One region of the Faunimonas sp. B44 genome, then DNA from elsewhere that is predicted to be linked to it. Evidence: riboswitches for the same ligand, from Rfam matches in the RefSeq annotation. Region 1 holds a riboswitch; each other region holds the start of a gene.
The links. Region 1 has a riboswitch for thiamine pyrophosphate ahead of ACUN0C_RS09660 (hydroxyethylthiazole kinase). Riboswitches for the same ligand answer to the same signal wherever they lie in the genome.
Positions count from the first base shown of each region.

Region 2: linked by a shared signal. The riboswitch ahead of thiM (hydroxyethylthiazole kinase) and the one ahead of ACUN0C_RS09660 (hydroxyethylthiazole kinase) in region 1 are both predicted to bind thiamine pyrophosphate.
Region 3: linked by a shared signal. The riboswitch ahead of thiB (thiamine ABC transporter substrate binding subunit) and the one ahead of ACUN0C_RS09660 (hydroxyethylthiazole kinase) in region 1 are both predicted to bind thiamine pyrophosphate.

Region 1 is NZ_JBQYEX010000004.1:161,346-171,157, reverse strand. It holds gene ACUN0C_RS09685 (DNA topoisomerase IB) at 1-970, opposite strand, end outside; gene ACUN0C_RS09680 (xanthine dehydrogenase family protein molybdopterin-binding subunit) at 1,110-3,416, shown strand; gene ACUN0C_RS09675 (DUF1206 domain-containing protein) at 3,460-4,266, shown strand; gene ACUN0C_RS09670 (DMT family transporter) at 4,371-5,294, shown strand; gene ACUN0C_RS09665 (Lrp/AsnC ligand binding domain-containing protein) at 5,298-5,534, opposite strand; TPP riboswitch at 5,645-5,746, shown strand; gene ACUN0C_RS09660 (hydroxyethylthiazole kinase) at 5,788-6,525, shown strand; gene thiE (thiamine phosphate synthase) at 6,522-7,187, shown strand; gene thiD (bifunctional hydroxymethylpyrimidine kinase/phosphomethylpyrimidine kinase) at 7,184-7,987, shown strand; gene ACUN0C_RS09645 (TRAP transporter substrate-binding protein) at 7,987-9,063, shown strand; gene ACUN0C_RS09640 (fumarylacetoacetate hydrolase family protein) at 9,111-9,812, opposite strand, start outside.
Region 2 is NZ_JBQYEX010000007.1:18,721-28,532, forward strand. It holds gene ligD (DNA ligase D) at 1-1,019, opposite strand, end outside; gene ku (non-homologous end joining protein Ku) at 1,023-2,003, opposite strand; gene ACUN0C_RS13400 (DUF72 domain-containing protein) at 2,167-3,105, shown strand; gene thiM (hydroxyethylthiazole kinase) at 3,092-3,880, opposite strand; TPP riboswitch at 3,871-3,968, opposite strand; gene ACUN0C_RS13410 (hypothetical protein) at 4,140-4,685, shown strand; gene ACUN0C_RS13415 (group III truncated hemoglobin) at 4,775-5,227, shown strand; gene lon (endopeptidase La) at 5,249-7,681, opposite strand; gene ACUN0C_RS13425 (Hsp20/alpha crystallin family protein) at 7,695-8,099, opposite strand; gene ACUN0C_RS13430 (Gfo/Idh/MocA family protein) at 8,235-9,230, opposite strand; gene ACUN0C_RS13435 (LysR family transcriptional regulator) at 9,335-9,812, opposite strand, start outside.
Region 3 is NZ_JBQYEX010000001.1:126,251-136,062, reverse strand. It holds gene ACUN0C_RS00670 (MATE family efflux transporter) at 1-170, shown strand, start outside; gene ACUN0C_RS00665 (thiamine ABC transporter ATP-binding protein) at 174-866, opposite strand; gene ACUN0C_RS00660 (thiamine/thiamine pyrophosphate ABC transporter permease ThiP) at 859-2,430, opposite strand; gene thiB (thiamine ABC transporter substrate binding subunit) at 2,438-3,466, opposite strand; TPP riboswitch at 3,531-3,629, opposite strand; gene ACUN0C_RS00650 (potassium channel family protein) at 3,740-4,195, shown strand; gene ACUN0C_RS00645 (cation:proton antiporter) at 4,288-5,985, shown strand; gene ACUN0C_RS00640 (universal stress protein) at 5,982-6,857, shown strand; gene ACUN0C_RS00635 (DUF4212 domain-containing protein) at 7,028-7,276, shown strand; gene ACUN0C_RS00630 (sodium:solute symporter family protein) at 7,286-9,133, shown strand; gene ACUN0C_RS00625 (hypothetical protein) at 9,241-9,552, shown strand; gene ACUN0C_RS00620 (hypothetical protein) at 9,558-9,812, shown strand, end outside.

The DNA of each region.
Region 1 (9,812 bases):
GCCGCTGCGGTCCCTTCAGCATCCCCGGGCCGAGCTCGCCGGCCTCGTAGGCATCCACCACGAGCGGGTGGACGTAGCTCGCCCGGGCCACGGCGGGGGTGTTCGCGAGGCGCTCGGATACGGAACGCATGACCTGCGCCACCACGCGCCGGCGCGCCCGCTCGCCGTCCGGCCGGCCGGCCGCCGCGAGCTCGGCGAGCGCCTGCGCGGTGGCGGCGAAGGTGCGGAAGTCCTTCGCGGTCACGTCGGAGCCGCCAGCCTCCTGCAGGTAGGCGTTGAGGTCGCGGGCGGCGAGATAGCAGCAGCGGCCGTGGTCGTCGTGGAAGGCGAACAGGCGCTTGCGGCCGATCGATTTCAGCTTGTGCATGCGGCGCAGGAGGACCGGGTCGTGGACCGTCTTGTCGATCCGCTTGCCGGACTTTCCCGTAAAGGTGAGGTGGACCTTGGTGCCGTTCAGCCGGACGTCGCGCTTCAGGAGCGTGGTGGCGCCGCGGCCGCCGTCCTCCAGGCCGTGCGTGTTGTGGCCGGACCGGAGCAGCGCCCGGTCGACGAGCCGGCCGGCGACGGCCGCGGCATAGTGCCGGTCGGGCTTGCGGCGGCGGAGGTCCACCTCGAGCCGGGCGCGGATGCGCGGCAAGGCCCGCCCGAACCGCACCAGCCTCTCGGCCTTCACCTTGTTGCGGAGCGTGGTCCACTCCTCGTGATAGCGGTACTGCAGCCGGCCCTCGGCATCCCGCCCGACCGCCTGGATGTGCGCCAGCGGATCCTCCGCGATGCACACCTCGGTCCAGGCCGGGGGCACCGCGAGCGCCTTGATGCGGGCGAGGATCACCGGGTCGCGCACGGGCCGGCCGTCCTGGTCGACATAGCGGAAGCCCTTGCCGCAGCGGCGGCGCCCGACGCAGAGCTGGGCGACCTCGGTATAGTGGAGGCCCAGTTCGTCCGCGCGGGCCGGCAAGTCGAGCTTCATCAACGGGTTCCCCTTCAGCGCCGGTCAACGCGCCGCCGCCGGCCGGTGTTCCGGAAGGCGCGCGGCCGTACCCTCGGCCTTTCATTCGTCTGCCCCCGCGCTATTGTCGGGGTCCTCTCGAACGGCCTCAGGACACCCGATGAACGAGTTCGCGCCGCTGAAATTCGGCATGGGCGCGCCGGTGCGGCGCCTTGAAGATCCGGCGCTCATCCGGGGCGAGGGCCGCTTCACGGCAGACGTCGCGCCGACGGGCGCGCTGCATGGTCACGTCCTCCGCTCCGCAGCCGCCCATGCCCGGATATCGCTCGCGGGACTGGAGGAGGCGCGTCAGCTGCCGGGCGTGCGCCTCGTCTGGACGGCGGCAGATGTCGCCGATCTCGGCTCGATGCCGTGCGAAGCGACGGGGCCGGCCAAGCCGAGCGGGCCGACGGACAAGCCGCCCTTCCCGGTCCTGTGCGGCGACCTCGTCCGGCATGTCGGCGACGCGATCGCCTTCGTCGTGGCCGACGATCCGCTGACGGCGCGCGACGCCGCCGAGGCGATCGGGGTCGACTACGACCCGCTGCCGGCGGTCACCGGCTCGGTCGCGGCGCTCGCGCCCGGCGCGCCGCTCGTCTGGCCCGAGCGCGGCACCAACGTCGCCTTCGAATACGAGCGCGGCGACGCCAGGGCAACGGCCGAAGCCTTCGCGAAAGCGGCGCACGTCGCGGAGCTGACGCTCGTGAACAACAGGCTCGTCTGCAACTACCTCGAGCCGCGGGCCGTGGTGGCGGAGTACGACGAAGCGCGCGACCGCTACGTGCTCACAATCCCCACCCAGGGCGTGCACAACATGCGCACGTCGCTCGCGAGCGTGCTCAAGGTGCCGCACGAGAGCATCCGGGTGCTCACGCCCGACGTCGGCGGCGCCTTCGGGGTGAAGGCCGTGCCCTATCGCGAGTACGCGCTTGCCGCCAAGGCCGCGAAGGCGCTCCGCCGCCCGGTCAAGTGGGTGTCGGATCGCAACGAGCATTTCCTCGCGGACGCGCAGGGGCGCGACCATGTCACGACGGCTGCGCTCGCACTCGACGCCACGGGGCGGATCATTGCGATGCGGATCAGGCTCCTCGCCGACATGGGGGCCTACCTGTCCCGATTCGGGCCGCTGATTCCCTGGCTCGGGCTCACGATGGCGCCCGGCGTCTACGACTTCCAGACGCTGCACATCACCTGCACCTGCGTCTTCACCAACACCGTGCCGACCGACGCCTATCGGGGTGCGGGCCGTCCGGAGGCCACGTACGTGATCGAGCGGCTGATCGATCACGCGGCGCGCGTCGTCGGCCTGTCGCCGGTGGAGATCAGGCGCCGCAACTTCATCCGCCCCGAGCAGATGCCGTACCGGACGCGGACGGGCCGGACATACGATACCGGGGATTTCGACGGCCACCTGACGCGGGCGCTCGAGGCCGCGGACTACGACGGCTTCGAGCGGCGGCTGGAGGAGAGCAGGGCGCGCGGGCGCATCCGCGGCATCGGGCTCTCCACCTATATCGAGGCCTGCGCCTTCGCCGGTTCCGAGCCGGCGCGCGCGGAGCTCGGGCCCGACGGCGTGGTGAGCCTCCACATCGGAACGCAGACCAACGGGCAGGGGCACGCCACCGCCTATGCCCAGTTTCTCGCCGAGCCTCTCGGCCTCGACTACGACGCGATCCGGGTCGTCCAGGGCGACAGCGACGACCTGCCGAGCGGCGGCGGCACGGGCGGCTCGCGCTCGATCCCGATCGGGGTTCCCTCCGTCGACCTCGCAGCGCGCGCTCTGGCGAAGCAGATCAGGGAGCTCGCCGCCGACCAGCTCGAGGCTTCGCCGGCCGACATCGAGCTCGCCGGCGGCCGGGCGGTGATCGCCGGCACGGATCGCAGCGTGTCGCTCGCCGAGCTGGCGCAGAAGGCGAGCGACCCGGCCAGGCTCGTCGCCACCGGCCAGTTCAAGAGCGAGGACGCCACTTTCCCGAACGGGACGCATGTCTGCGAGGTGGAGATCGACCCGGAAACCGGCGAGACGCACATCCTCGCCTATACCGTCGTGGACGATTTCGGCGCGACCGTGAACCCGATGCTGCTCGCCGGCCAGATCCACGGCGGCGTCGTGCAGGGCGTCGGCCAGGCGCTTCTGGAGCGCACCGTCTATGATGCCGACGGGCAGCTCGTGACCGCCTCGCTCAACGATTATGCGATGCCGCGGGCATGGGACATGCCGTTCCTTCATTTCGAGACGCGCAACGTCCCCTCGAAGAACAACCCGATGGGGATCAAGGGCGCCGGCGAGGCGGGGACGGTCGGCTCCTGCCCGGCGGTGATGAACGCCGTCGTCGACGCGCTTCACCGCGCCTACGGCATCGATCACATCGACATGCCGGCCACGCCGCAGCGGCTGTGGGAGGCGATCAGGTCCGCAAAGGCTTGAGCAGGCGAAGGAACATGCCTTCGGCTCGGTCGTTCTCCGGGGCATGCCGCAGACCGACGCCGCCATCAGCACCGGGATCGAGCGCCTCGCCCGGGCAGGCTATGCCGCGCGCGGAACCGTTTACCTGATCATCGGCTTCTTCACGATCCTCGCGGCGCTCGGCGGCTCCGAGGCCAAGGACAGCGAAGACGCGCTCGCCGCGGTCCTCGGCGCTCCCTTCGGTACGATCCTGGTCTGGGCGATGGTGATCGGCCTCTTCGGCCATGCCGGATGGCGGGTGATACAGGCCGTCAAGGACCCCGACCATCACGGCAAGGGGGCCAAGGGGATTGCCGTTCGCGCCGGACTGCTCGGGAGCGGGGTCGTGAATTTCGCGCTGGCGATGTTCGCCCTCGGCCTGGTCTCCCGCTGGGGCAGCTCCGGCGGCGACAATGGCGACCCGACCGGCGGCTGGATCGCGGCGGTGTTCGACGCGGGCCTCGGCTGGCTGGTCGTCTGGGCCGTCGCGGCCATTCTGCTCGCGGTCGCCGGCGCCCATTTCTGGAAGGCGGCGACGGCCGGCTTCGAGAAACACATGCGCTGTCCGCCCGACATCGGGCGCTGGGTCCGACCGCTGTCGCAGGCGGGCCTCTTCGCGCGCGGCGCGGTGTTCCTGATCCTCGCCATCCTGATCGTCACCGGCGGATTCGCCTACAGCCCCGAGAACCAGCCGGGCCTGAAGGATGCGCTCGCTGCCGTGCAGGGCCTCGCCTTCGGCTGGGCGATCCTGCTCGCGATGGGGATCGGCTTCCTCGCCTTCGCGGTCTACAGCTTCGCCGAGGCTCGCTATCGCCGGATCGATCCCGGCTGACCCCCGGTCCGGGCTGGAGCCCTGCGAATCGCGCATGGCGGAGCCGCGCATCGGCGACCGGTCCGCATGCGCGGCCGGCCCGACTCCATGCTAGGCACCGGACGATGAGCCCCGCCTACGGAATCGTCCTCAAGATCGCCTCGACCCTGCTCTTCACCCTGATGCTCGTCTGCATCAAGGCGACGGCGGGGCGCGTGCCGGAAGGCGAGGTCGTGTTCTTCCGCTCGGCCTTCGCGCTCATCCCGATCGTGGCGATGCTCGTCTGGCGGGGCGAGTTCCTGGTTGCGCTGAGGACCGACAAACCGATGGTCCATGCGGGCCGCGGCCTCGTCGGCGTCGCCAGCATGGGGCTGTGGTTCGCCGCGATCCAGCGCCTGCCGCTGCCGGAGGCGTTGGCCATCAACTATGCCGCGCCGCTCTTCATCGTCGTGCTCGGGGCGCTCGTGCTGCACGAGACGGTGCGTGCCTATCGCTGGAGCGCCGTCATCGTCGGCTTCGCCGGCATTCTGGTCATCCTGTGGCCACAGCTCGGGCTCCTCGGCGCCGGCGCCGTCGCCGATACCGCGCTCCTCGGCGCCGTGCTGGCGCTCGTCTCCACGGTGCTGTCGGCAATCACCGGCATCTTCGTGCGCAGCCTCACCCACACCGAGCGGACCGGCACGATCGTCTTCTATTTCACCGTGACTTCGAGCGTCGCCGGGCTGGCGACCCTGCCGTTCGGCTGGGTCGTGCCGGACCCCACCGACGCGGCGCTCCTCATCGCCTCGGGCCTCTTCGGCGGCATCGGCCAGATCCTCATGACCTCGGCCTACCGGCACGCCGACGCCTCCACGATCGCGCCCTTCGAATACGTCTCGATGATCTGGGGGCTGGCGCTCGGCTATCTCGTCTTCTCGGAGCTGCCGGGCCCTTCGCTCTTCATCGGCGGGCCGATCGTCATCGCGTCCGGCATCTTCATCATCCTGCGCGAGCGGCAGCTCCGGATCAGCCGGGAGCGGCAGCGCAAGGCGCAGCTGCCGCAAGGCTGAGGGTCAGAACGCCTTGAAGGTGATGATGGTTTTGGTGTCCTGGATGCCGGAGATCGGGTGCACCTTCTCGTTCACGAAATGGCCGATGTCCTCGCCGGGATTGACGTAGAACTTGGCGAGAAGGTCGTAGTCGCCGGCCGTCGAATAGATCTCCGAGGCGATCTCCGCGTCCGCGAGCTCGGTCGCGACCTGGTAGGATTTGCCGAGCTGGCATTTGATCATGACGAAGAAGGGGGTCATGCGGGCCTCCGGATTCGGCCGGAGTGAAGCGGATCGGGGCGTCCGCCGCAAGCGCCGCTCGCCGCAGGAACGGGTTGCGCGGCGCCCGCCTGCCGATTATGTCCTGGGAAGCTTGGCTCAGGGGGTGCCGCTGCGGCGGCTGAGAGGCGACACGCCAACCCCTCGAACCTGATCCGGTTAACACCGGCGGAGGGATGGGCACGATGGACGACAGACACCCTCATTTTGCCGTCGCAGGACTTCGGGGCCTCTGATGCTCGCCCCTGCGCCGTCGCCCGCGCCGGTTTTCGGCGCCGTCCGGGCGCGCCGTCCGCGCGTCCACTGCCTCACCAACTCCGTCGCGCAGGCCTTCACCGCGAACGTGCTGCTCGCGATCGGCGCCGTGCCATCCATGTCGACCGATCCGGCCGAGATTGGCCCCTTCGTGGCGAGCAGCGACGCGCTCCTCGTCAATCTCGGCATGCTGACCGGATCGTCGCGCCAGGCGATCGAGCGCGCCGTCGCCGCGGCCGAGGCATCAAGCAGGCGCTGGGTGCTGGACCCGGTCTTCGCCGACCGCTCGCCGGAGCGCGCCGCATTCGCGCGCGTGCTGCTGGCGCGCGGCCCGTCAGCCCTCCGCCTCAACGAAGGCGAGGCCGCGGCGATCGGGGAGGCGGCGCTCGCGGAGGCCGAGGCGCGCGGCACCGTCGTGGCGGTGTCCGGCGCCGTCGACCTCCTGCGCGGCGCAGGCCGGCGCGCGACGGTGGAGACCGGGCACCCCCTCATGGCGGAGGTGACGGCGATGGGCTGCGCCCTCGGCGCGGTCGCCGCGGCCTGCCTCGCCGTCGAAGCGGATGCCTTCGCCGCCATCGCCGCTGCGCTCGACGGCTTCGGCGAAGCGGGCGCGCGCGCCGGCGCGGAGGCTGCCGGCCCGGGCAGCTTCGTGCCGCTCTTCCTCGACGAACTGCACGGCCTCGGCAGGCCGGCCGACCACCAAGGACATCCAGGATGAACCCAGTCGACCTGACGCTCTACGGCATTCTCGACCCCGCCCGCAGCCGCGGACGCCCGCTGCCGGACCTCGCCCGCGCGGCGGTCTCCGGCGGCGCGACCCTCCTGCAGTACCGCGACAAGACCGGCTCGACGCGGCAGATGGTCGACGCGGTGCGTGCCATCCGCGCTGCCGTCGCGGGGAGCGGCGTGCCGCTCCTCGTGAACGACCGCGTCGACGTCGCGCTGGCCGCGGGCGCCGAGGGCGTGCATGTCGGGCAGGACGACATGGCGGCCGGCGATGCGCGCCGGCTGCTTGGGCCGCAGGCGCTGATCGGGCTGAGCGTCAAGACGGAGGCGGAGGCGACCGGCTCCCCGCTCGACGAGATCGACTATGTCTGCGTCGGCGGCGTGTTCGAGACGCAGTCGAAGGACAATCCGGGCGCGGTCGGCGTGGCCGGATGGCGGGCGCTCGCGGCCATCCTGCGCCGCCGGCGGCCGGGCCTGCCGGTCGGCGCCATCGCGGGCATCGACGAGACGAATGCGGCGGCGATCGTCGCAGCCGGCGCCGAGGGCGTCGCGGTCATCTCAGCGCTCTTCATGGCGGACGAGGTGGAGGCGGCGGCCGCACGGCTCCGGCGCATCGTGGAGGACGCGCGCGGCGCGTCGGGGGCAGCCGCATGACGGCGATCGCGGTCACCATTGCAGGCTCGGATTCCGGCGGCGGCGCCGGCATCCAGGCCGACCTGAAGACCTTCTCCGCGCTCGGCGTCTACGGCGCGAGCGTGATCGCGGCGCTCACCGCCCAGAACACGCGGACGGTGACGGGCGTCCACGACGTGCCGCCGGCTTTCGTGCGCGCGCAGATGGACGCCGTCTACGGCGACCTCGCCGTCGGCGCGACGAAGATCGGCATGCTCTCCAACCCGGCGGTGATCGAAGCCGTCGCCGGCGGCCTCGACGCATGGGACACGGGCCCGGTCGTACTCGACCCGGTGATGGTCACGACGAGCGGCGCGAAGCTCATCGCCGACGAGGCCGTCGAGGTCCTGGCGCACACGCTCTTCACGCGCGCGCTCCTCGTCACGCCGAACCTGCACGAGGCGGCCCGGCTGCTGGACGAGCCGGTGGCGGACGGCAAGGCGGCGATGGAGCGGCAGGCCGACGCGCTGCTGGCGCAGGGCGCCCGCGGCGTCCTCCTCAAGGGCGGCCACGGCGAGGGGCCGACGGCGGCCGACCTCCTGGTCACGCCGGAGCTTCGCCGCTGGTTCGAGGCGCCGCGGCTCGACACGCCGAACACGCACGGGACCGGCTGCACGCTCTCTTCCGCGATCGCCGCCGGACTCGCCCGCGGCCTCGACCTCGAAGGCTCCGTGGCAGCCGCCAAAGCCTATCTCCACGCCGCGATCGCGGCCTCCGACACGCTCACGATCGGGTCCGGCCACGGTCCCGTCCACCATTTCCACGCCATCTGGAGCCGCTGATGACTTCCATCACACGACGCACGCTGATTGCCGGCGGGAGCGCCGCCGGCGCCGCCGCGCTCGCCGCACCGGCGCTTGCGCAGGCGCGCATCGAATGGCGCATGGTGACGTCCTGGCCGAAGAACCTGCCGGGCCCCGGCATGACGGCGGAGCGCCTCGCGCGCCGCATCGGCGAGATGAGCGACGGCCGGCTGACGGTCAGGGTCCATGCCGCCGGCGAGATCGTGTCGGGCCTCGAGGTGCTCGACGCCGTGCGCGGCGGGGCCGCCGATGCCGGCCACACCGCCTCCTTCTACTGGCAGGGCAAGCACCCGGCGACGGTGTTCTTCACCACCATGCCCTTCGGGCTGACGCCGACCGAGCACATGGCCTGGATCGAGCATGGCGGCGGCCAGGCGCTCTGGGACGAGCTCTATGCCGGCTTCGAGGTGAAGCCGTTCATGGCCGGCAATCCCGGCTTCAACATGGGCGGCTGGTTCGTGCGCCCGATCAGGACCCTCGACGACGTCCGCGGGCTGCGGCTTCGCGTCGCCGGCACGGGCGGGGAGGTCTACCGCCGGCTCGGCGCGACGCCGGTGACGACGCCGGTGGCCGAGATCCTGCCGGCGCTCCAGTCGGGCATGATCGACGGCGCGGAATTCCTCGGGCCGCAGAGCGACCTGGCGAGCGGCTTCTACAGGATCGCGCGCTACTACCACCATCCGGGCTTCAACAAGCCGAACGGGACCGGCGAGCTGATCGTCTCGCTGGCGGCGTGGAACGCCCTGCCGGCGGCGCTGAAGGCGGTGGTCGAGAACGCCGCGCGCGCCGAGAACGCCTACTCGCTCGCCGAGGCCGAGCTGATGAACGCGCGCGCGCTCGCCGCCCTCAAGGAGAAGGACATCGAGCTCGTCCGCTTCCCCGGCGACGTCATGGCTGCGGCCCGTTCGGCCGCCGGCGACATCGTGCGCGAAATCGCGGCGCGGGACGATCTTAGCGGCCGCATCGCACAATCCTATGCCGATGCCCGGACCGTGCTCGCGCCCTGGAGCGAGGTGTCGGTCCAGAGCTTCCTCGACGCGCGCCAGCCGGATTGAGGCGCGCTTGTCCGCCGGTTCGCCCGGCGGACGATCTCGCGCGGGGATCAGCCCTGGAAGGCGACGACCTTCTGGCGCTGCTCGCCGAGGCGATCCATGCCGAGGCGCATCTCGTCGCCCGCCTTCAGGAACTTCTGCGGCTTCATCCCGAGGCCGACGCCCGGCGGCGTGCCGGTGATGACGAGGTCGCCGGGCTCCAGGTCCATCTTCTCGGAGCAATAGGCGATCAGTTCCGAGACCGGGAAGATCATCGTCTTCGTGTTGCCGGTCTGCATGCGCTCGCCGTTCACGTCGAGCCACATGGCGAGGTCCTGCGGGTCGGAAATCTCGTCGGCCGTGACGAGCCACGGGCCGATCGGGCCGAAGGTCGGCGCGCTCTTGCCCTTGATCCACTGCCCGGTGCCCTCGATCTGGAAGGCGCGCTCGGAGACGTCGTTGGCGAGCACGTAGCCGAACACGGCCGAGAGCGCGTCTGCCTGGTCGACGTAGTGGCAGTGGCGGCCGATCACGAAGCCGAGCTCGACCTCCCAGTCGCCCTTCACCGAGCCGCGCGGCAGGATGACGTCGTCGTTCGGTCCGCTGAGCGAACTCGGCGCCTTGGAGAAGATGACCGGCTCGGCCGGGATCGGCTGGCCTGCTTCCTTGGCGTGGTCGACATAGTTGAGGCCGATCGCGATGAAATGGCCGGTCCGCGCGATCGGCGCGCCGAGGCGCGGATTGCCGTCGACGACCGGCAGGCCGTCGAGGTC
Region 2 (9,812 bases), on a different contig from region 1:
CAGAGATCCTCCCCGGCCTCGACGAGGAGATCGAAGGCGAAGAAGGCGATCGGCCCGCTTTCCTTCAGCGCCGCCTGCAGCGTGGAGAAATCGGTACGCCCGTCCGGCGCGAATGCGACGATCTCGCCGTCGACGAGGGCGCCGCTCAGGCCGAGCGTCGCGAAGGCGCGCGCCACCGGGCGGAAGCGGTCGGTCCAGTCGAGCCCGTTGCGGGTGTAGCAGCGCACCTCGGCACCGTCGGCCGCGACGAGCGCGCGGTAGCCGTCGTATTTCAGCTCGTGCAGCCAGTCACCCCCGTCCGGCGGCTCGGATACGAGCGTCGCGAGCTCGGGCGGGCGGAACGGCGGCAGCCCGACCGGCTTGCGCTTGCGCGCGCGCCGGACGGGAGGCGCCTTCGCCTCGGGCTGCTCATTCCTGTCGGAGTGCCAGACGGCGGAATCGCCGGTGGCGATCTCGTCCATGCTGCGCCCCGTCGTGACGCTGGTGACGTGCTCGGAGAGGAGCGGATCGGCCTCATCGGCGGTCTCGTCGCGCTCCTTGATGAGGAGCCAGTTCTCGCGCTTCTCGCCCGCGCGCGGCCTGAGGCGGATGAGCGCCCAGCCGCCCTTCAGCCGCTCTCCGTGAAGGTTGAAGTGGAGCTTGCCCTCGGCGAGGCCTTCCCGGGGATCGTGGAGCGGCTCCCAGGTGCCGCGGTCCCACAGCATGACCGTGCCGCCGCCATACTCGCCCTTCGGGATGGTGCCTTCGAAGCCGCCATATTCGAGCGGGTGGTCCTCGGTGCGGACCGCCAGCCGCTTCTCCGACGGGTCGAGGCTCGGGCCTTTGGTGACGGCCCAGCTCTTGAGGACGCCGTCGAGCTCGAGCCGGAAGTCGTAATGGAGCCGGGTCGCGGCGTGCTTCTGCACGACGAAGCTGAAGCCCTCGCCGGCCTTCACCTCGCCCTTCGGCTCGGCGGTGCGCGCGAAGTCGCGCTTGCGGTTGTACTCGATCAGCGCCTCGGACGTCTTCGCGCGCGCCATGCGTCAGGCCGACTTGCGCGCCTTCTCGGTCGCGCCGGCCGCGGCAGACCGGCTGCGCGCGGGGGTCTTCTTCGGCTCGTCCGAGGACTTCGAGGCCGCGCCCTTGGCCGGCGCGCTCTTGGCCGTGCCCTTGGGACGGCTGCCCGCCTTGGCGGCCGGGGCCGCAGCGCCGCCCTTCCCGCCGGAGGCGCCAGCCCCTTCGAGGCTCTGCTTCAGCGCGGCCATCAGGTCGATGACGTTGCCGCCGGTCCGGACCGGCTCGGCATCCGGCACCGCCGCCCGCTTGCCGCCCTTGCTCTTCAGGCGCTCGTCGATGAGGGCGCGCAGCGCCTTGGTGTAGTTGTCCTTGAAGGCCGCGGCGTCGAAAGGCGCCGTCTTCCTGTCGATCAGCTGCCGGGCGACCGCGAGGAGATCCTCGTCCGCCCGTTCGCCGCTGATGCCGGAGAAGAAGCTGTCGGACTTCCGGATCTCCTCCTCGTAGTGGAGCGTCTCGAGCAGGAGCCCGGTGCCGCACGGCTTGAGCGCGGCGAGGTACTCCTTGCCGCGCAGCGCCAGCTGGCCGATCCCGACCTTCTCGGATTCCCGCAAGGCGTCGCGGACGACGCGGAAGGCGTCCTCCGCCAGCTCGTCCTGCGGCACGACGAAATAGGGCTTGTCGAAATAGAGCGGCTCGATCTCGCAGGCGCCGACGAACTGCGTCAGCTCCAGCGTCTTGCGCGTCTCCAGCCTGACGTCGTCGATGTCGTCTTCGGTGAGGAGGACGTACTGCCCCTTCTCGTATTCGAAGCCCTTGAGGATCTCGCCGGTGTCGACGGGACCGATCCCCGGCACCACCTTCTCGTATTTCACCGGCTTGCCGCTCGGCTCGTGGATCTGGCGGAACGCGATCTTCGCGGTCGATTTCGTGGCGGTGTAGAGCTCGACGGGAATGGAGACGAGCGAGAGGCGGATGTGGCCTTTCCAGATCGGCCGGGCGGCGGGCATCGGTTACTCACGTGCAAGGCTGAACGATGATGCTAACGCGCGCCCGCCGCAGCCGTTCCGATGCCGGCTATAGTTCCGCCGTGCGCGGCGATGCGCGAACCGCAGCCCCGGTCGCGCATTTCGGGCATGGCGGCGCTCGCGCCGCGGACAGGGCGAGGCTCGCATGCAGGGGCGCCGCGGCGACATCCGGATCGGCATTTCCGGCTGGACCTACCGGCCCTGGCGCGGCGTGTTCTACCCGCCCGGCCTGCCGCAGAAGCAGGAGCTCGCCTTCGCCGCCCGCACCTTCAACTCGATCGAGATCAACGGCACCTTCTACGGCCTCCAGAAACCCGACTGCTTCGCGCGCTGGGCGGCGGAGACGCCGGACGATTTCGTCTTCTCGCTCAAGGGGCCCCGCTTCATCACGCATGTGAAGCGGCTGCTCGAAGCCGAAGCCCCGCTTGCGAATTTCCTCGCCTCCGGCGTCCTCAGTCTCGGGCACAAGCTCGGGCCGCTGCTCTGGCAGCTGTCGCCGAACTTCGGCTACGACCGGGAGCGGATCGAGAGCTTCCTGCGCCTCCTGCCGCGCGACACGAGCGAGGCGGAGGCCTTCGCGCGGCAGCATCACGATCATCGCGTCGCGGGCCGGACGTGGCTGGAGCCGGCGCCGACCCGGCCGCTCCGGCATGCGCTGGAGATCCGCCATGCCGACTTCGCGAGCGAGGACTTCATAGCCCTCCTCAGGGTGCAGGGCGTCGCGCTCGTCGTCTCCGACGCGGTGACCTGGCCGCGGCTCATGGATGTCACGGCCGACTTCGTCTACTGCCGGCTGCACGGCTCCGAGGTCCTCTATGCGAGCGGCTATGACGGGCCGGCGCTCGACCTCTGGGCGGAGCGGGCGATCGCCTGGGCGGAGGGCGGCGAAGTCCCGACCAACGAACGCGCCAGCGCTTCGCCGCCAACCGGCCTGCCCAGCCGGGACGTCTACGTCTATTTCGACAACGACGCGAAGGTGCGGGCCCCGTTCGACGCCAAGGGCCTGATGGAGCGGGTCGGGGTCGCGCCGCGTGCGGTGCTGCGGGTGGAAACAGGACCCGGCCGGAGCCTCAGTCGATCCTGACGCGAGCGGCGAGCGTCGGCCGGTCGATCGCATAGAGCGCGTCGAGGAGAAGCATCTGCAGCGAGCCGGGCCCCGCCGCCTTCTCGGCTGCCATCTCGCCGGCCACGCCGAGCACGGCGAGCGCGTGCAACGTCGCCGCGAACGGGTCGCGGACTGCAGCCAGGAAGGCGCCGACGAGCGCGGTCGCGGTGCAGCCGAGCCCCGTCACGCGCGCCATCATGGCGTGGCCGTTGTGGACCGCTCGGCGCTCGTGTCCGAAGATCACGTAGTCGCTCCGCCCCGTCACCGCGACGACCGCATGCGTCGCTTCGGTGAGCAGGGCGGCGGCGGGGAGGCTCTCCTCCGCTTCCAGCGTGGCGTCCACGCCCTTCGTCACGCCGGCGAGGCCGGCGAGGACCTGCACTTCCGACGCATTGCCGCGAATCACGTCAGGGTTGAGCGCGCTCAGCCCCGCGGCAGTGGTGTCGCGGTAGGCCGTCGCCCCCACGCCGGCCGGATCGAGGACCCAGGGCTTGCCGGCGGCGGTCGCCTTTCGGGCGGCGAGCCGCATCGCGGCGGTCCAGGGCGGCGACAGCGTGCCGATATTGACGACGACCGCTCCCGTGGCGGCGACGAGATCCTCGATCTCCTCGCAGGCATGCGCCATGATCGGCGAAGCGCCGAGCGCCAGCAGGGCGTTGGCCGTGTTGTTCATGACCACGAAGTTGGTGATATTCAGGACCAGCGGTCGCTGCGACCGCACCTGACGAACGGAATCCCAGATGGCGTCGATCATCGCGGCAGTCCTTACGCTGGTATGGCCCAGATCAAGTTCACGGGTGTCATCTCAGCCCGCCCGCCGGCGAGCACCCCGCGCCGGGGAGAAGGCTATCTGCAGCGGATACCATGTCAACCTCTACGTGTGTCGGGGTTGGTCGGCCTGCGCAATGGTCGCAGGCGCCGCGTTTCTCGCCGCGAGCGCAGAGGCTCAGCCCTCGGGAAGCCCGCCAGCAGACGTCGCGAACCCGCCCGGACTGCCTGCGATCGGGAAGTGGATGATCGATCCGCAGGGCACGCCCGCCCACTGGCTGGGGGAGATCTACGACGGGAAGGCGCTGCGGGAACCCATCAACGTCGTCATCGTCGACCGCGCGGCGAAATCGGCGGACGACGCCAAGACGCGCCTGATCGGCGCCGCGGCTCTCGCCGGCTATCCGCTTCGCGAGGGTCACTCGGCAGGCTACCGCGCCTGGATCGGGGACGCCTATCACGGCCAGATCCCGACGGAGCGGGACCATGCCTTCTCCAACGAGCCCTTCATCGTCGACAACAATCACGGCCGCATCTTCGGTCCGTTCCCGGCCGGCGGGGCGTTCGTCTTCACCGCCGCCTTCAGCCGCGAGAACGTCGATCCGATCGCCTGGCCCGCCCACCGCTTCGCCTCCTTCGTGCGGGCAAGGGACGATTTCGCGGCCAGGCTCGCCGCCACGGACTTCTATCGCGGCGGCGATCCGGTCCCGCTGGAGAACGCGATCCTCGACGATCCGGCGGTGATGACCGGCGATCACGACGGAATGGCCGCACTCCTCGATTCGGAATGAACGGCAGGCCAGCCGGTCCAACGGTCGCATTGCCGTACGCTGCGGGATCATCGTAGAAAGAAGCATAGCCCCTGCATCTTTCGATCGCCATGACCACGATCCCGATTGCCCCCGCGCCGACTTCGCCCGAGCCGAGACACGAGGCCCTCGACGAGGACCTGATCGCGCGCGTGGTCCACACCTTCTACGGCCGGGTGCGGGCGGACGAACGGCTCGGCCCCATCTTCGCCGCCGGGATCGGCGACCGCTGGGACGATCACCTGCCGAAGATGTGCGCCTTCTGGTCCTCCGTCATGATGCAGACCGGCCGCTACAAGGGCCGCCCGGTGCCCGCCCATGCCAGGCTCGAGGGCGTCACGCCGCGCGATTTCGCGCTCTGGCTCGGCCTCTTCAAGCGCACCGTGGACGAGCTCTGCCCGCCGGCCGTCGCGGACAGCTTCATGGAGAAGGCGGTGCGGATCGCGCAGAGCCTGCAGCTCGCAATGTTCTTCGATCCGGCCGACATCGCGCCGGCCCGTCCGGTCGCCGGCGGAGGCCGGTAGGGCGGCGCGCCGCTCGAACCGTCAGGCGACCTTCTTCGCGCCGCCGGAGGATGCGGCCTCGCCCGTTCCGTCGCTGAGCGCCGCGGCCACGGCGTCGTCGACGCGCTCCAGCCAGACGAATTCCAGCTTCGCCCGGGCCTGTTCAGGTATCTCCTCGTAGTCGCGCCGGTTGCGGGCGGGCAGCATGACCCGTGTCAGCCCCGCGCGTGCCGCCGCGACCACCTTCTCCTTGATGCCGCCGACGGGAAGCACGAGGCCGCGCAGGCTGATCTCCCCGGTCATCGCCGTGTCGCTCCGCACCGTGCGCCCGGAGAGGAGCGAGGCCAGCGCCGTGAACATGGCGACGCCCGCGCTCGGCCCGTCCTTGGGCGTCGCCCCGGCCGGCACGTGGATGTGGATGTCGCTGTCGGCGAAGAGCTTCGGGTCGACCCCGAACGATTCGGCGCGGCTCTTCACCAGGCTGAGCGCGGCCTGGGCGCTCTCCCGCATCACCTCGCCGAGCTGGCCGGTGAGGATCAGCCGCCCGCTGCCGGGTATCCGCGTCGCCTCGATGAACAGGATGTCGCCGCCGACCGGCGTCCAGGCGAGGCCGGTGGCGACGCCGGGAACGCTCGTCCGCATCGCCACCTCGTTTTCGAAGCGGAGCGGCCCGAGCACGGCCGCCAGGTCGTCCGCGCCGATGCGGACGGCGGCAGCGCTCCCCTCCGCGATGCGGACGGCGGCATGGCGGAGCGCCTTGCCGATCTCGCGCTCGAGATTCCGGACCCCGGCCTCGCGCGTATAGTGCTGGACGATCGCCCTCAGCGCCTCCTCGTCGATCTCCGCCTGCGCGGCCGCGAGCCCGTTCGCCTCGAGCTGCCGGGGGACGAGGTAGCGCCGGGCGATCTGCATCTTCTCGTCGTCGGTGTAGCCGGCGAGGCTGATCACCTCCATTCGGTCGCGCAGCGGCCCCGGAATGGTGTCGAGCATGTTCGCCGTCGCGATGAAGACGACGCGGCTGAGGTCGAACGGCACGGCGAGGTAATTGTCGCGGAAGGTGGCGTTCTGCTCCGGGTCGAGCACCTCCAGCATCGCCGCCGAAGGATCGCCGTGAATGCCGGCGCCGAGCTTGTCGATCTCGTCGAGCATCATCACGCAGTTCCGCGCCCCGGCCTTGCGGATGGCCTGGATGATGTTGCCGGGCAAGGCGCCGATATAGGTGCGGCGATGGCCGCGGATCTCGGCCTCGTCGTGAACGCCGCCGAGGCTGACGCGGACGAACTTCCGGCCCATGGCCCTCGCGATCGACTGGCCGAGCGAGGTCTTGCCGACGCCGGGCGGCCCGACGAAGCAGAGGATCGGCGCCTTGCCCTGGGGGGCGAGCTTGCGCACGGCAAGGTACTCGACGATGCGGCGCTTGATCGTGTCGAGACCGAAATGGTCCTCGTCGAGGATGCGCCGCGCCTCGGCGATCTCGATCGGCGGCTCGTCGGGAATCGTCCAGGGCAGCTCGATCAGCCAGTCGAGATAGGTGCGGATCATGCCGTACTCGCCGGCGGCCTCGGGCATGCGCTCCAGGCGTCGAAGCTCCTTGCGGGCCTGCTCCTCCACCTCCTGCGGCATGCCTGCCTTCGCGATCGCCTCGCTCAGCTCGGCGATCTCCTCGGCCTTGCCCTCGCCCTCCCCGAGCTGGCGCTGGATCGCCGCCATCTGCTCGCGGAGCAGCACCTCGCGCTGCCGCTCGTCGAGAGCGGCCTTGGTCTGCTGGCCGATCTCGCGCGACAGGCGGAGCACCTCGATCCGGTGCGTCAGGAGCCGCGCGACCTTCTCCATCCGCGCCTCGAGGTCGACGGTCTCCAGGATCTCCTGCTTCTCGTCGGGCCTGGCGTCCATGTAGGCGGCCGTGACGTCGGCGAGCGCGCCGGGCGCGGCGATGGCGCGCACCGCCTGCGCCATTTCGGGAGGCGCCTGCGGCAGGAGCTCGATCGCCTCGAGCGCCTGGGACTGGAGGCTGAGGAATCGCGCCTCGATGGCGGGCGACACCGCGTCGGGTTCCGGAAGGCGTATGATCCGGGCGACGAGGAACGGCCAGCCCGGCACGAACTCGACCACGCGGAAGCGCTCCTCGCCCTGGCAGACGAGGTGGTGGCCGCCATCCGGCGTGGTGACGTAGCGCACGACGTTGGCCACCGTACCCACCTTGTGCAGGTCGTCGGCGCCCGGCTCGTCCACCTGCGGGTCGCGCTGCAGGACGACGCCGATCTGTGCCTGCGTCCGCACCGCCTCCTGCGCTGCGGCGATCGAAACCGGCCGGCCGATGGCGATCGGGAACACGACGCCCGGGAACAGCACCATGTTGCGCACCGGAACGATGACGATCGCGTCCTTCGGCAGCGGCGGCAGCGGCGGCAGCGCGCCGCCGGGCTCGGCCCCGGGGGCATCCGCAGCGGCGAACAGTCTCTCATTCCGGATCATGCGGAACTCCAGCTCACGCTTTCAGCAGGCTGACGACGAGGCAGCCGTTCACGGACGTTCGGCGGACGCCGGCGTAGCGGCCCGGCGGCAAAGGAAGGCGGCGCTCGAACCGGCCCTGCGGCAGCTCGAGGCGGTGGATCACGGCGGTGCGGAGCTCGGGCGGCAGGATGCGATTGCCGGCGACGACGAGCGCCGCCCCGTCGATCGCCGCCTCGACCCCGTCCGGATCGACGCCCGGCAAGGCGAGGAACACCAGCACCTCCCGCTCCGTCTCGATCACGTCCGCGGGCGGCTCCCAGGCCGGCTGGCGCCGGGACGAATGCTGGAGCTGAAAGAACTGCCGCTGCAGGCGCTCCGCCCGCGCCAGAAGATCGCAGGCTTCCGACCACATCCAGGTGTCGGGATCACGTGCCGCCATCGCTGCCCTTCCACAATGATACGCCGGATAAATAGGTGCGCGCCTCCACGGGCTCAACGGCCGCGTCACCCCACCGTTCCGAAACGGCCTGCGCCGCGGCGGCGCGCTGGCCGCCGCCCGGGGAAGCCGCGCAGGTCAGCCGAGCCGAACCGTGCAGAGGTCGCGTGCGGACTTCGCCACCGCCTCGAGCACCTCGATATTGTGGACCTTCTCGGCATCCGAGTAGGGATAGGGGCCGCGCCCTTCCGCGGCAGCCGCGAACGCCTCCAGGTTGGCGAGCACGGTATCGGTCCAGTCGAACGCCTTCGTTTCCGCCTCCGCACCGCTCCGCTGCAAGACGAAATGCGTCCGGCCGCCGGGCGTGTCCGGGTGCGTCTCGTTGCGGGCCTCGACCCAGGCGTCCGATCCGAGCACCTGGTAGCGCATGTAGTGCGGCGTCTTCAGGACGGCGCTCAGCGTCGCCGTCATGCCGGCCTCGAAGCCGAGCTGCACGGTGACGACGTCGCCCGTCTCCCAGCCGAGCACGCGGTCGGCGGTCAGCGCCGAGACGGTCGCGACCCGGCCAAACATCCAGATGTAGAGGTCCGTCAGGTGGATGCCCATTCCGGTCATGCCGGCGGCCGGCGCCGAATGCGACATGCGCCGCCAGTCGCCCTCCGGCACGCCGACCAGCTTGTCGTGGCTGAAGGCCGATTCGGCATGCATGACGATGCCGAGCGACCCGTCCCGGACGAGCCGGGCGATCTCCTGCATGGCCGGCTCGAAGCGCCGCTCGTGGCCGATGCCGAGCACGACGCCGGCCTTCCGGCAGGCGGCCACCGAGCGCGCCGCGCTCGCACCGGAAAGGCCGAGCGGCTTCTCGCAGAAGACGTGCTTGCCGGCCGCGGCGGCGGCCCGGACCTGCTCCTCGTGGAGCGTGTTCGGCGTGGTCAGGATGACCGCATCGACAGCGGGATCGGCCAGGGCTCGGGCGAAATCCGCGACGGCCGGCAGGCCTTTCGCCTGCGCCTCATGCCTGCGGGATTCCGACGGCTCGATGACGTATGCCAGCCGCAGCGCCGCGGAGCTGCCGAGCCGACTCGAAATGTGCTGTCCCCACCAGCCGAACCCGGCCACCGCGCACCTGATCATCGCCCACTCCCTCCGGTTCGCGAGGGACGTTAGGAGAGCCGGCCCGGGAGTGGAAATTAGAAGGCCCGATCGGCGGCATCAGCCGGCGTGATCGACGGCTCCGGTCAGGCCTCGAAGGCGAGCGCCGGCGCGCGCGCCCCGGCTTCGACGCGGAGATCGGCATCGCCGAGGGCCTCGCGCCAGAGATCCGCGATCCGTGCGGTCTCCTTCCTGAGCAGGTCCGCGAAGAGCTGGGCCGGCTCGGACATCACGCGCCGCGCCGGCTCGATGATAACGAAGTCCGAATGGAGGTCCGGGTCGGCGAGCGGCCGGATCGTGTAGCGCTCGCCGAGCCGGTCGGGAGCGAGGATCACGGACGGCAGGATGGTGACCCAGTCCGAGGCGGCGACGAATTCGAGCGTGCCGATCATCGCGTCGAGCTCGATGCGCTTGGCGACGTTCGCCTCGTTGGTGAGGAGATAGGATTCGATCGTCGTGCGCCGGGTGTTGCCCTGGCCGGGGACGACCATGTTCAGGGGGCCGAGCTCGGCCGGCCGCACCGGCTTCAGGTGGTCCCCGATCGGGCCGGCGGCCGAGGCGATC
Region 3 (9,812 bases), on a different contig from region 1:
GGGCGCTGCTCGGCTTCCGCTTCGGGCTCGAGGGCGTCGGCATCTGGATCGGGCTCGCGAGCGCCTTGATCCTGGTCGCGATCCTGATGACCGGGCGGTGGATCGCGCGCGAGCGGCTGGGGCTTGTCGGCGCGTCCGCGGCGGAGGCGCGGCGCGAAGCCCGGGCGTGAGGCTCAGCGGTAGGGCTCGAGCTCGGGATGGACGGCCGCGTCGAGGAGCCGGTCCGGCCGGTCGGCGGCGACCACCCGCCCGTCGGCGACGAAGGCCATCAGCTCGGCGATCGGGACGACGTCCTCCGGCGTGTGGATCGACATCACCACCGTCAGGCCGCGCTCGCGGCGGACCGCGTCCACGAGCGCGATCATGTCGGCGCGAAGGGCGGGATCGAGCGCGGCGAAGGGCTCGTCGAGGAGCATCAGGGGTCGGTCGCGGACGAGCGCGCGGGCGAGCGCCACGCGCTGGCGCTGGCCGCCGGAGAGCTCGCCGGGGCGCCTCCGCTGCATGCCGGCGAGGCCGACCCGCTCGAGCGCCCCGGCGATGCGGGCGCGGTCCTCCGCCTTCAGCCGCAGGTCGGGCCTGATGCCGAGGCCGACATTCTCCTCCGCCGTGAGGTGCGGGAAGAGGTTGTGATCCTGGAAGAGGATGGAGAGCGGGCGCTCGGCCGGGGCAAGCCCGATCAGGTAGCGCCCGCCGAAGCGCAGCGTGCCGGTCGGCCGCTCGCCGAAGCCGGCGACGGCGTGGAGGAGCGTGGTCTTGCCGCCGCCCGAGGGGCCGATCAGCGCGCAGAGCGCGCCGGCCGGGACCAGGAGGTCGTAGCGGGCGCTGAACTCCGGATAGTCGAGCCTCAGATCAGCGATTTCAAGCAAGCGCGTCCCCGGACCAGCGTTGCGCGGCAAGAAAGATCGCGAGCACGAGCGAGGCAAGGAGGAGCGACACGGAGGCCGCCGCCTCCATGCGGTAGGCGCCCATCAGCTGGTGGAGGAGGAGCGGCAGCGTCAGGAGATTGCCCGAGCCGAAGAAGGCGGCGACGCCGAGATCGCCGAGCGAGAGCGCGCTCGATATGCCGAGCGCGACGAGGAACGGCCGGCGCAGCAGCGGCCAGTCGACGATCCTGATGCGCGCGGCGCCGGCGATGCCGAGGCTGTCGGCGAGGCGGCCGTAGCGCTCGGCCGAGAGCGCGAGCGGCGGCTCGACCTGGCGGAGCGCGAAGGGCAGCGCCATCAGGGCGTTCACGAGGACGATGAGCGGCAGCGCGAAGGCGAACGGGTTCACGACCGGCCGGAGCGCCACGAACAGCCCGGCCGAGAGGGCGACCGGCGGGATGGCGAGCGCGGCGAGGCCGACGAGGCCGATCGCGTCGGCGGCCCGGTCGCCGCGCGCACCGCCGCGCAGCCTGCGGGCAAGATCGGCGAGCGCGACGGCGAAGAGCGTCGCGAGCAGCCCGGCCGGCACGGCGATCGCGACGCTGGTGACGAGCGCGAGCGCCGTCTCCCCCGGCGCGAGGCTCGAGAGACCTGCGACTCCCGAGACGAGGATCGCGGCGAGCGGCGGCAGGACGAGCGCCGCCCCGAGCGCGAGCACGAGCCCGTCCAGGGCCTTGAGCGCCGGGATGCCGGTATCCGGCCGCTCGGCGGGGAGCGCCGCGCCCGGCATTTCCGGCGGCCGGCGCGCCGCCGCGAGCACCGGCACCGCGATGGCGAGGCAGATCGCGATCTGGATCGCGGCGAGCAGCCCGGCGCGCCCGAGATCGGCCTCGAAGCGCACCGCCTCGTAGATCGCCACCTCCAGCGTGGAGGCGCGCGGGCCGCCGCCGAGCGCCAGGACGATGGCGAAGCTCGTGAAGCAGAGCAGGAAGATCAGGAGCCCGAGCGCCGGCGCCTCCCGGAAGAGGACCGGCCGGTCGACGATCCTGAACACGGCCCCGGCCGGCATGCCGAGCTGGGCGGCGAGTCGCCAGTGCTCGGCGGGCACCGCCGAGAGGCTGCCGAGGAAGATGCGGGCCGCGAGCGGGGCGTTGAAGAAGACGTGCGCGACGAGGATGCCGGGCAAGCCGTAGAGCCACGACCCGTACTCGAAGCCGAGGAAGCGCGCGGCCGTGCCTGCCCAGCCGGAGCGGCCGAGCACCGCCACGATGCCGAAGACGGCGACGATCGCCGGCAGCACGGTGGCGAGGTTGAGCGCCGCCACGAAGAGGTCGCGGCCCGGGAAGCGGGCCCGGCGCGCGAGCGCCAGCGCGAGCGCCGCGCCGAGAAGCAGCGACAGCACTGTCGAGAGCGCCGCCTGGCCGACGCTGAAGGCGAGGACGCGGCCGACATAGCGCCAGGGCAGGTCCGCGCTCTCCGGGCCCGCGGCCGCGGCGAGCCCGCCGAGCGCCGCCGCGACGATCCCGAAGACGAGGACGAGGACGACGACGCCCGGCAGCCGGCCCATGGCGCGCCTAGCGGCTCATCGCGTCGAGCCATTCGTCGACGAAGGGGCGGCGATGCTCGCGGACCTCTTCCGGCGTCATCAGCAGGGATTTCTCCGGCGCGGGGAGGTCGGCGAAGGAGGCCGGCAGCCCGCCCTCCGGCTCGACCGCCGGATACATCCAGTTGCCCTCGGGGATCGCCGACTGGAACGGGTTGGAGAGCATGAAGCGGAGGAAGCCGCGGGCGAGATCCGGGTTCTTCGACGCGGCGGTCGCGGCGGCGACCTCGACCTGCATGTAGTGCCCTTCGGGGAAGATCGCCGCCCGGTACTTCGTCTCGTTCTCCGCGCCGATGTGGTAGGCGGGCGAGGTCGAATAGCTCAGCACCATGTCAGCCTCCCCCTTCAGGAACAGGCCGTAGGCCTCCGACCAGCCCTTGGTCACGGTGACGATCCGCGGCGCGAGCTTCCGCCAGACGCCGGCGGCCTCCTCGCCGTAGAGCGAGCGGACCCACAGGAGCAGGCCGAGCCCCGGCGCGGAAGTGCGCGGGTCCTGGACGACGAGCGTCGGGCCGTCCTCGGCCTCCACGAGGTCGCGGAAGCTCGCGGGCGGGGCGGCGAGCCTGGTGGAATCGTAGACGAAGGCGTGCCAGCCCCAGTCGAACGGCACGAAGGTGTCGTCGCTCCACGGAACCGGCAGGTCGAGCGCGGCGAGGTCGACCTCGTGGGGCGCGAAGAGGCCGGTCGCGCGCGCTTCCGCGACGAGGTTCTGGTCGAGCCCGAGCACGACGTCTGCGCGGGTGCCGGACCCTTCGAGCTTCAGCCGGGACAGGAGCGTGCCGGCGTCGTCGCTCGCCACCCAGTCCAGCGTGCAGCCGCACTCCGCCTCGAAGCGCTCCTTGATCGTGGCGCCCGGCCCGTATTTCCCGGCGAACGAGGTGTAGGTGTAGACGGTCAGGCGCGGCTTCGCCTGCGCCGCAGCCTGGCCTGCGCCGAGCGCGAGTGCGGCCATCGCCGCGCTGGCCAGCCGCAGCCAGCCGATTCCCCGGAAAACCTTCATGACGCTGCTCCTCGCCTGCGCGTGGTCCCGGGTCGGGCGCGGCAGGGTGCGGGGCGGGAGCCGTCGGCTCTCGGCATCTCATCCCTCCGCCGGCATGACCCGGATCAGGTTCGACGGGTTGGCTCATGCCTCTCAGCCCGGACGGGCACCCCGCGAGACGGCGCGCACGCTAGTGCGGGCGGGGCGAAGGCGCAAGCGCTCGTCCGGCCGGGCGATTGTCGCCGACGCGCCGCCGTCGTAGGCAATGGGGAGGTGGAGCGGGGGGAGCAGATCGTGGCGGTGTCACTCCTGATCGGGGGCGCGCTCGTGGTCGCGACGATCGTGATCCATTACGAGGTGCTGCGGCTCATATCCGTGGCGCTTCCCCAAATGAGGCTCCCGCTCCGCCTGCGCATCCTCGTCGTGGTGCTCGGCTGCTTCGCGGCGCATACCATCGAGGTCTGGGCCTACGCCGCCGGCTACCTCCTGCTCGACCGCGTCGGCCTCGGATCGCTCCACGGCAACCTGGAGCTCCATTTCGCCGACTACCTCTATTTCTCGGTGACGTCCTATTCGACCCTCGGCTTCGGCGACATCTACCCGGCCGGCGCGCTCCGCCTCATCTCGGGCATCGAGGCGCTGAACGGCCTGTTCCTCATCGGCTGGTCGACCTCCTTCACCTATCTCGCCATGGAGCGCCTGTGGCCGCTCCACACCCGGGCGCGGAGCCACACAGACCGGCGCGAGTAGAACCCTCCGCCGGGAGCGGCGGCGGCAGCTCTCGATCCCGTTTGACCATCGCGCCGCGGGCTGCCATTCGACGGCGGTCAGACGGATCGTGGATGGCCGACGTAATCTTTCACGAAATGGCGTGGCTGCTGCTCGGCGCCGCAGCCATCGGGATGCTCGGGGCGGCGCTCCGCCAGCCGGTGATCGTCAGCTTCATCGCCGTCGGGCTGCTGGCGGCCGCGCTCTTCGACAACAGCGCCGAGACCGCAGGCCAGATCCGCTTCCTCGCCGAGCTCGGCGTGGCGCTCCTGCTCTTCCTGGTCGGCCTGAAGCTCGACTTCCGCCTGGTCAGGACGCTCGGCCCGGTGTCGCTCGCGACCGGGCTCGGGCAGGTCCTCTTCACCTCGGTGATCGGGTTCGGCATCGGGCTCGCGCTCGGCCTCGACGCCGTCACCAGCCTCTACGTCGCGGTCGCGCTCACCTTCTCCTCCACGATCATCATCGTGAAGCTGCTCAGCGACAAGCGCGAGCTCGAGACGCTGCACGGCCGCATCGCGCTCGGCTTCCTGATCGTGCAGGACATCGTAGTCGTGATCACGATGGTGGTCCTCTCCACTCTCGGGATCGGCGAGGGCGAACATGGCGGCGCCGGCTCGCTCTGGCAGGTCCTCGCCGCGCTCGTCGCCGCGATCGTCGTCCTGATCCTGTTCGTGCGCTACGCGGCGGACGGTTTGATGGGCCGGCTCGCACGCACGCCGGAACTGCTCGTCATCTTCGCGATCGGCTGGGCGGCCGCCGCGGCCGCGCTCGGCGACACGGTCGGGCTCGGCAAGGAGATCGGCGGGCTCATTGCGGGCGTGTCGCTCGGCTCGACGCCCTATCGCGACATGATCTCCGCCCGGCTCGCCGGGCTCCGGGAATTCCTGCTCCTCTTCTTCTTCGTCTCGATCGGCGCGTCCTTCGACCTCTCCGGCCTCGGGCAGGATCTCGGGCGGGCGATCGTCTTCTCGCTGTTCGTGCTGATCGGGAACCCGCTGATCGTCATGGTGATCATGTCGGCGATGGGGTACCGGCTCCGCACCGGGTTCCTGGCCGGTCTGACGGTCGCGCAGATTTCCGAGTTCTCGCTCATCTTCATGGCGATGGGTCTCAGCCTCGGCCATGTCGAGCCGTCCGCCGTCGGCCTCGTCACCCTGGTCGGCCTGGTGACGATCGCGATCTCCGTCTACATGATCACCTATTCGCACCAGCTCTACGAACTCGCCGAACCGCTGCTGCGGCCGTTCGACTTCCGGCGCACGCGGCACGGCGCCGCCGACGAGCCCGAGCAGCCCGAGATCGACGTCATCCTGTTCGGGCTCGGCCGGTTCGGCGGGCAGCTCCTGAAGCGCCTGACCGACGCCGGGCTCAGGGTGCTCGCGGTCGATCTCGACCCGCAGGCCGTGCGGGCCTGGTCGGCGCACGGGTACCAGGTCCGCTACGGCGACGTCACGGAGCCGGAGTTCTGGAACGACCTCCCGCTGTCGAAGGCGCGATGGATCGTGCTGGCGATCCCCTACGGCACGATCCTCCTGACGGAGACGGATGCCCGCAGCGGCCTGCTCAGCGCGATCCGGAGCCACCGCTTCTCCGGCCGCGTGGCGATCACCGCTCGCGACGATGCCGAGGCGAGCCGGCTCGACGAAGGCGGCGTGGACCTCGTGCTGCATCCCTTCGACGACGCGGCCGCCTCAGCCGCCAAGCAGATCCTCGACATCGACGAAGCCGCAATTCCGCCCGCAGCGAAGAAACCGGAGGTTCTCGCGTCATGAAGACGATCGTGGTGGCCACGGATTTCTCGCAGCGCGGCGAACTCGCCGTGGCCCGCGCGCGCGTGCTGGCCGAGACGACCGGCGCCGACCTTCTCCTCGTGCACGCGATCGACGACGACCTGCCGACCGACATCCTCCACAACAGGAAGGCCGAGGCCGAGCGCCACCTCGCGGCGGAATGCGCCAGGATCGGAGACGGCACGGCCGTCGCCAGGCGGGTCGTGACGGGCGACGTCTACTGGGCGATCGATTCCGCGGCCAAGGCGGCCGGCGCCGACCTCGTCGTCGCCGGCGACCACCGCAGGAACTTCTGGCGAGACACCTTTCGCGACACGACGGTGGAGCGGTTCGTGCGGTTCAGCGAGGTGCCGGTCCTGATCGCCCGGCAGCCGGCGAGCGAGCCGTACCGCCACGCCCTCCTCGGCGTGGAAAGCTTCGAGCCGGCCGACCTCGCCCCTCTCTTCGCCGCCGTCGCGGCGATCGCACCGCGCCGGCTCACCGCGCTGCACGCCTTCACCACGATCGCGGCCGGAATGATGGTCTATGCCGGCGTCGACCGGCAGGAGATCGACGCCCACCGGAGAGAGGCGGCCGCGACTGCGCGATCCCGTCTCCAGGCTGCGCTCCGGCGGACCGACGCCGCCGCCGGCGCGCTGCCCCGCGTGCTGGAAGGCGAGCCGGCGGAGGCGCTGCAGAAGGTCGCCTCGGAGGAGGGCTGCGACCTCGTCGCCGTCGCCACCCATGCGCGCCGGGGCCTGGTCCGCGGCCTGCTCGGCAGCGTCAGCTCCGAGCTGATCCGGCACGGCACGACCGACCTCCTGGTGCTGCCCCGCATCGCGACCGACACGCCCGACACGCCCGCCACGACGTAGCAGGCGCCGGGGCCGGCCCTCCGCCCAAAGTCGAATCCAGCCACATCTTCCGCGGTGCTAGGATCGCGGCGCTCGAATTGCGCCCTGCGCGATTCGCGAGAAGGGGCACAAGCCCGAGTCTGGTGGAGGCAACGCCGCTCTTTCGGCGGCATTGGGGAGGGCATCGAACGATGTCTCATGATGGCGCCTATTGGGCCAAGACGAAGAGCCTGATGATCACCACGCTGGTGATCTGGTTCTTCTTCAGCTTTGTAATTCACTTCTTCGTACGGTCGCTGAACGAGATCGTGATCCTCGGGTTCCCGCTCGGCTTCTACATGGCCGCGCAGGGCTCCCTCATCGTCTTCGTGATCCTGATCTTCTGGTTCGCGCGGCGGCAGGACTCCATCGACCGCGAATTCGGCGTGGCCGAGGAATAGGGGGGCACGATGTCTGCACGCACAAGCGGCGGTGATTTCACCAGCAATCTCGGCAAGATCTACGCCGTCTACACCGGCGGGTTCTTCGGCTTCGTAGTCCTGCTCGCGATCCTCGAGCAGGTCGGGGTGCCGAACCGCATCATCGGCTACCTGTTCGTCTTCTTCACGCTCGCGGTCTATGCCGGCATCGGCGTGCTCTCCCGCACGATGCAGGTGTCCGAGTACTACGTCGCCGGGCGCAAGGTGCCGGCGATCTACAACGGCATGGCGACCGGTGCGGACTGGATGTCCGCGGCCTCCTTCATCGGCATGGCCGGCACGCTCTACGCCCTCGGCTATGACGGCCTCGCCTACGTGCTCGGCTGGACCGGCGGCTACGTGCTCGTCGCCGTGCTCGTCGCGCCCTACCTGCGCAAGTTCGGCGCCTACACGGTCCCCGACTTCCTGGCGGCGCGCTACGGCGGCAACGTGGCGCGCTTCATCGGCATCATCGTGCTCCTGTTCTGCTCCTTCACCTACGTGGTGGCGCAGATCTACGGCACCGGCATCATCGCCTCGCGCTTCCTCGGCATCAGCTTCGAGGTCGCCGTCTATGTCGGCCTGCTCGGCATCCTGCTGTGCTCGATGCTCGGCGGCATGCGGGCGGTGACCTGGACGCAGGTGGCGCAGTACATCGTGCTGATCGTGGCCTACCTCATCCCGGTGGTGCTGCTCTCGGCGCAGAAGTACGGCCTGCCGATCCCGCAGCTCACCTACGGCCAGGCGCTGCAGGAGATCACCGCGCTCGAGCAGCAGATGGTCCAGAACGGGCTCGCCCAGTCCGTGAAGCCGCACATCGCGCCCTTCACGAACATGGATCCGTTCAACTACTTCGCGCTGATCCTCTGCCTGATGGTCGGCACGGCCTCGCTGCCGCACGTCCTGATGCGCTACTTCACCACCCCCTCGGTGCGTGAAGCGCGGAAGTCGGTCGGCTGGTCGCTGCTCTTCATCTTCCTGCTCTACTTCACGGCCCCGGCCTATGCGGCCTTCGCCAAGCTGGAAGTCTACCAGAACGTCATCGGCGCCTCGATGGACGCGCTGCCGGCGTGGATCTACACCTACGGCAATCTCGGCCTGGTGCAGGTCTGCGGCGTCGACGCGACCACGCTCGAGGCGATCCGTGCGGCCTGCCTGTCGGTCGGCAGCGCGGACAACATCCTCGGCCTCGCCGACCTCAAGATCAACAACGACGTGATCGTCATCTCCACCCCGGAGATCGCCGGCCTGCCGTATGTGATCGCGGGTCTCGTGGCGGCGGGCGGCCTCGCCGCGGCGCTGTCGACGGCCGACGGGCTGCTTCTGGCCATCGCCAACGCGCTCAGCCACGACGTCTACTACAAGATGGTCGATCCCGAGGCGCCGACCCGGCGGCGGCTGATCGTCGCCCGCGTCCTGCTGGCGGTCGTGGCCGTGATTGCCGCCTGGGTGGCATCGACGAAGCCGGCCGACATCCTGTCGATGGTGGCGTGGGCGTTCTCGCTGGCTGCGGCGGGCAACTTCCCGGCGCTCGTCCTCGGCATCTGGTGGAAGCGCACCACGACGGCCGGCGCGATCGCGGGCATGCTCGTGGGCTTCGGATCGACGCTCTTCTACCTCGTGATGACGAAGTACGGCGGCATGGCGCTCTGGCCGATCCCGGGCGTCACCGGCGGCATCCAGAACATCTCCGCCGCCATCATCGGCCTGCCGCTCGGCGTCCTCACGATGATCGTGGTCTCGCTGATGACCCCTGCCCCCTCCAAGGAGATGCAGGACTTCATCGACGAGATCCGGCGGCCGCGCGGCAAGGTCCTGATGACCGAAAAGGCCGCCTGAGCCGAAACCGACAAACCTCCAGGGCGGGGCTTCGGCCCCGCCTTTTTCTTTGGGCGGAAGGCCGCTATGCCGGACCGGCGGGAGAACGGGGCGATGGGAGAGGGCGCTTGAGCGACGCGGTCCAGTTCGGCGAGTTCTGGGTCTACCACCTGACGAACTACGTGCTCGCGGCGCTGATGTACTCGCTGCTCGCTCGGTTCGTGCTCTCGTTCGTGTTCGAGCCGGGCTCCACGAACTACATCTTCCGCTTCTTCGTGCGCATCACGAACCCGATCGCGCGCGCCGTCGCCTTCTTCACGCCGCGCGCGGTGCCGCCGCTGCTGGTGATCCTCCTCGCCGCGGTCTGGATGCTGATGCTGCGCTTCACCCTCTATGTCGGCCTCGCCGGCGCCGGCCTCGCGCCGGGCCTGACCGGGTGAGGCCGATGAGCGGCAATCCCTTCCTCACCCTCATCGTCGCGCTCGCGATCCTGAACGGGCTGTTCTCGCCGTTCTTCACGCTGACGGCGCGCATCGTCATCACCGTACTCGCTCCGGCGCTCCTGATCGCCGGCCCGACGCTCGTCGCCTTTTTCACCTCGCTCCTCGCCGCAACCATGACGCTCATCCTGTCCGGCGTCCCGGCAGCGCTCTTCGAGCGCGCGACCGGCCGGAAGGAGACGGACGCCACGTCCTACGCG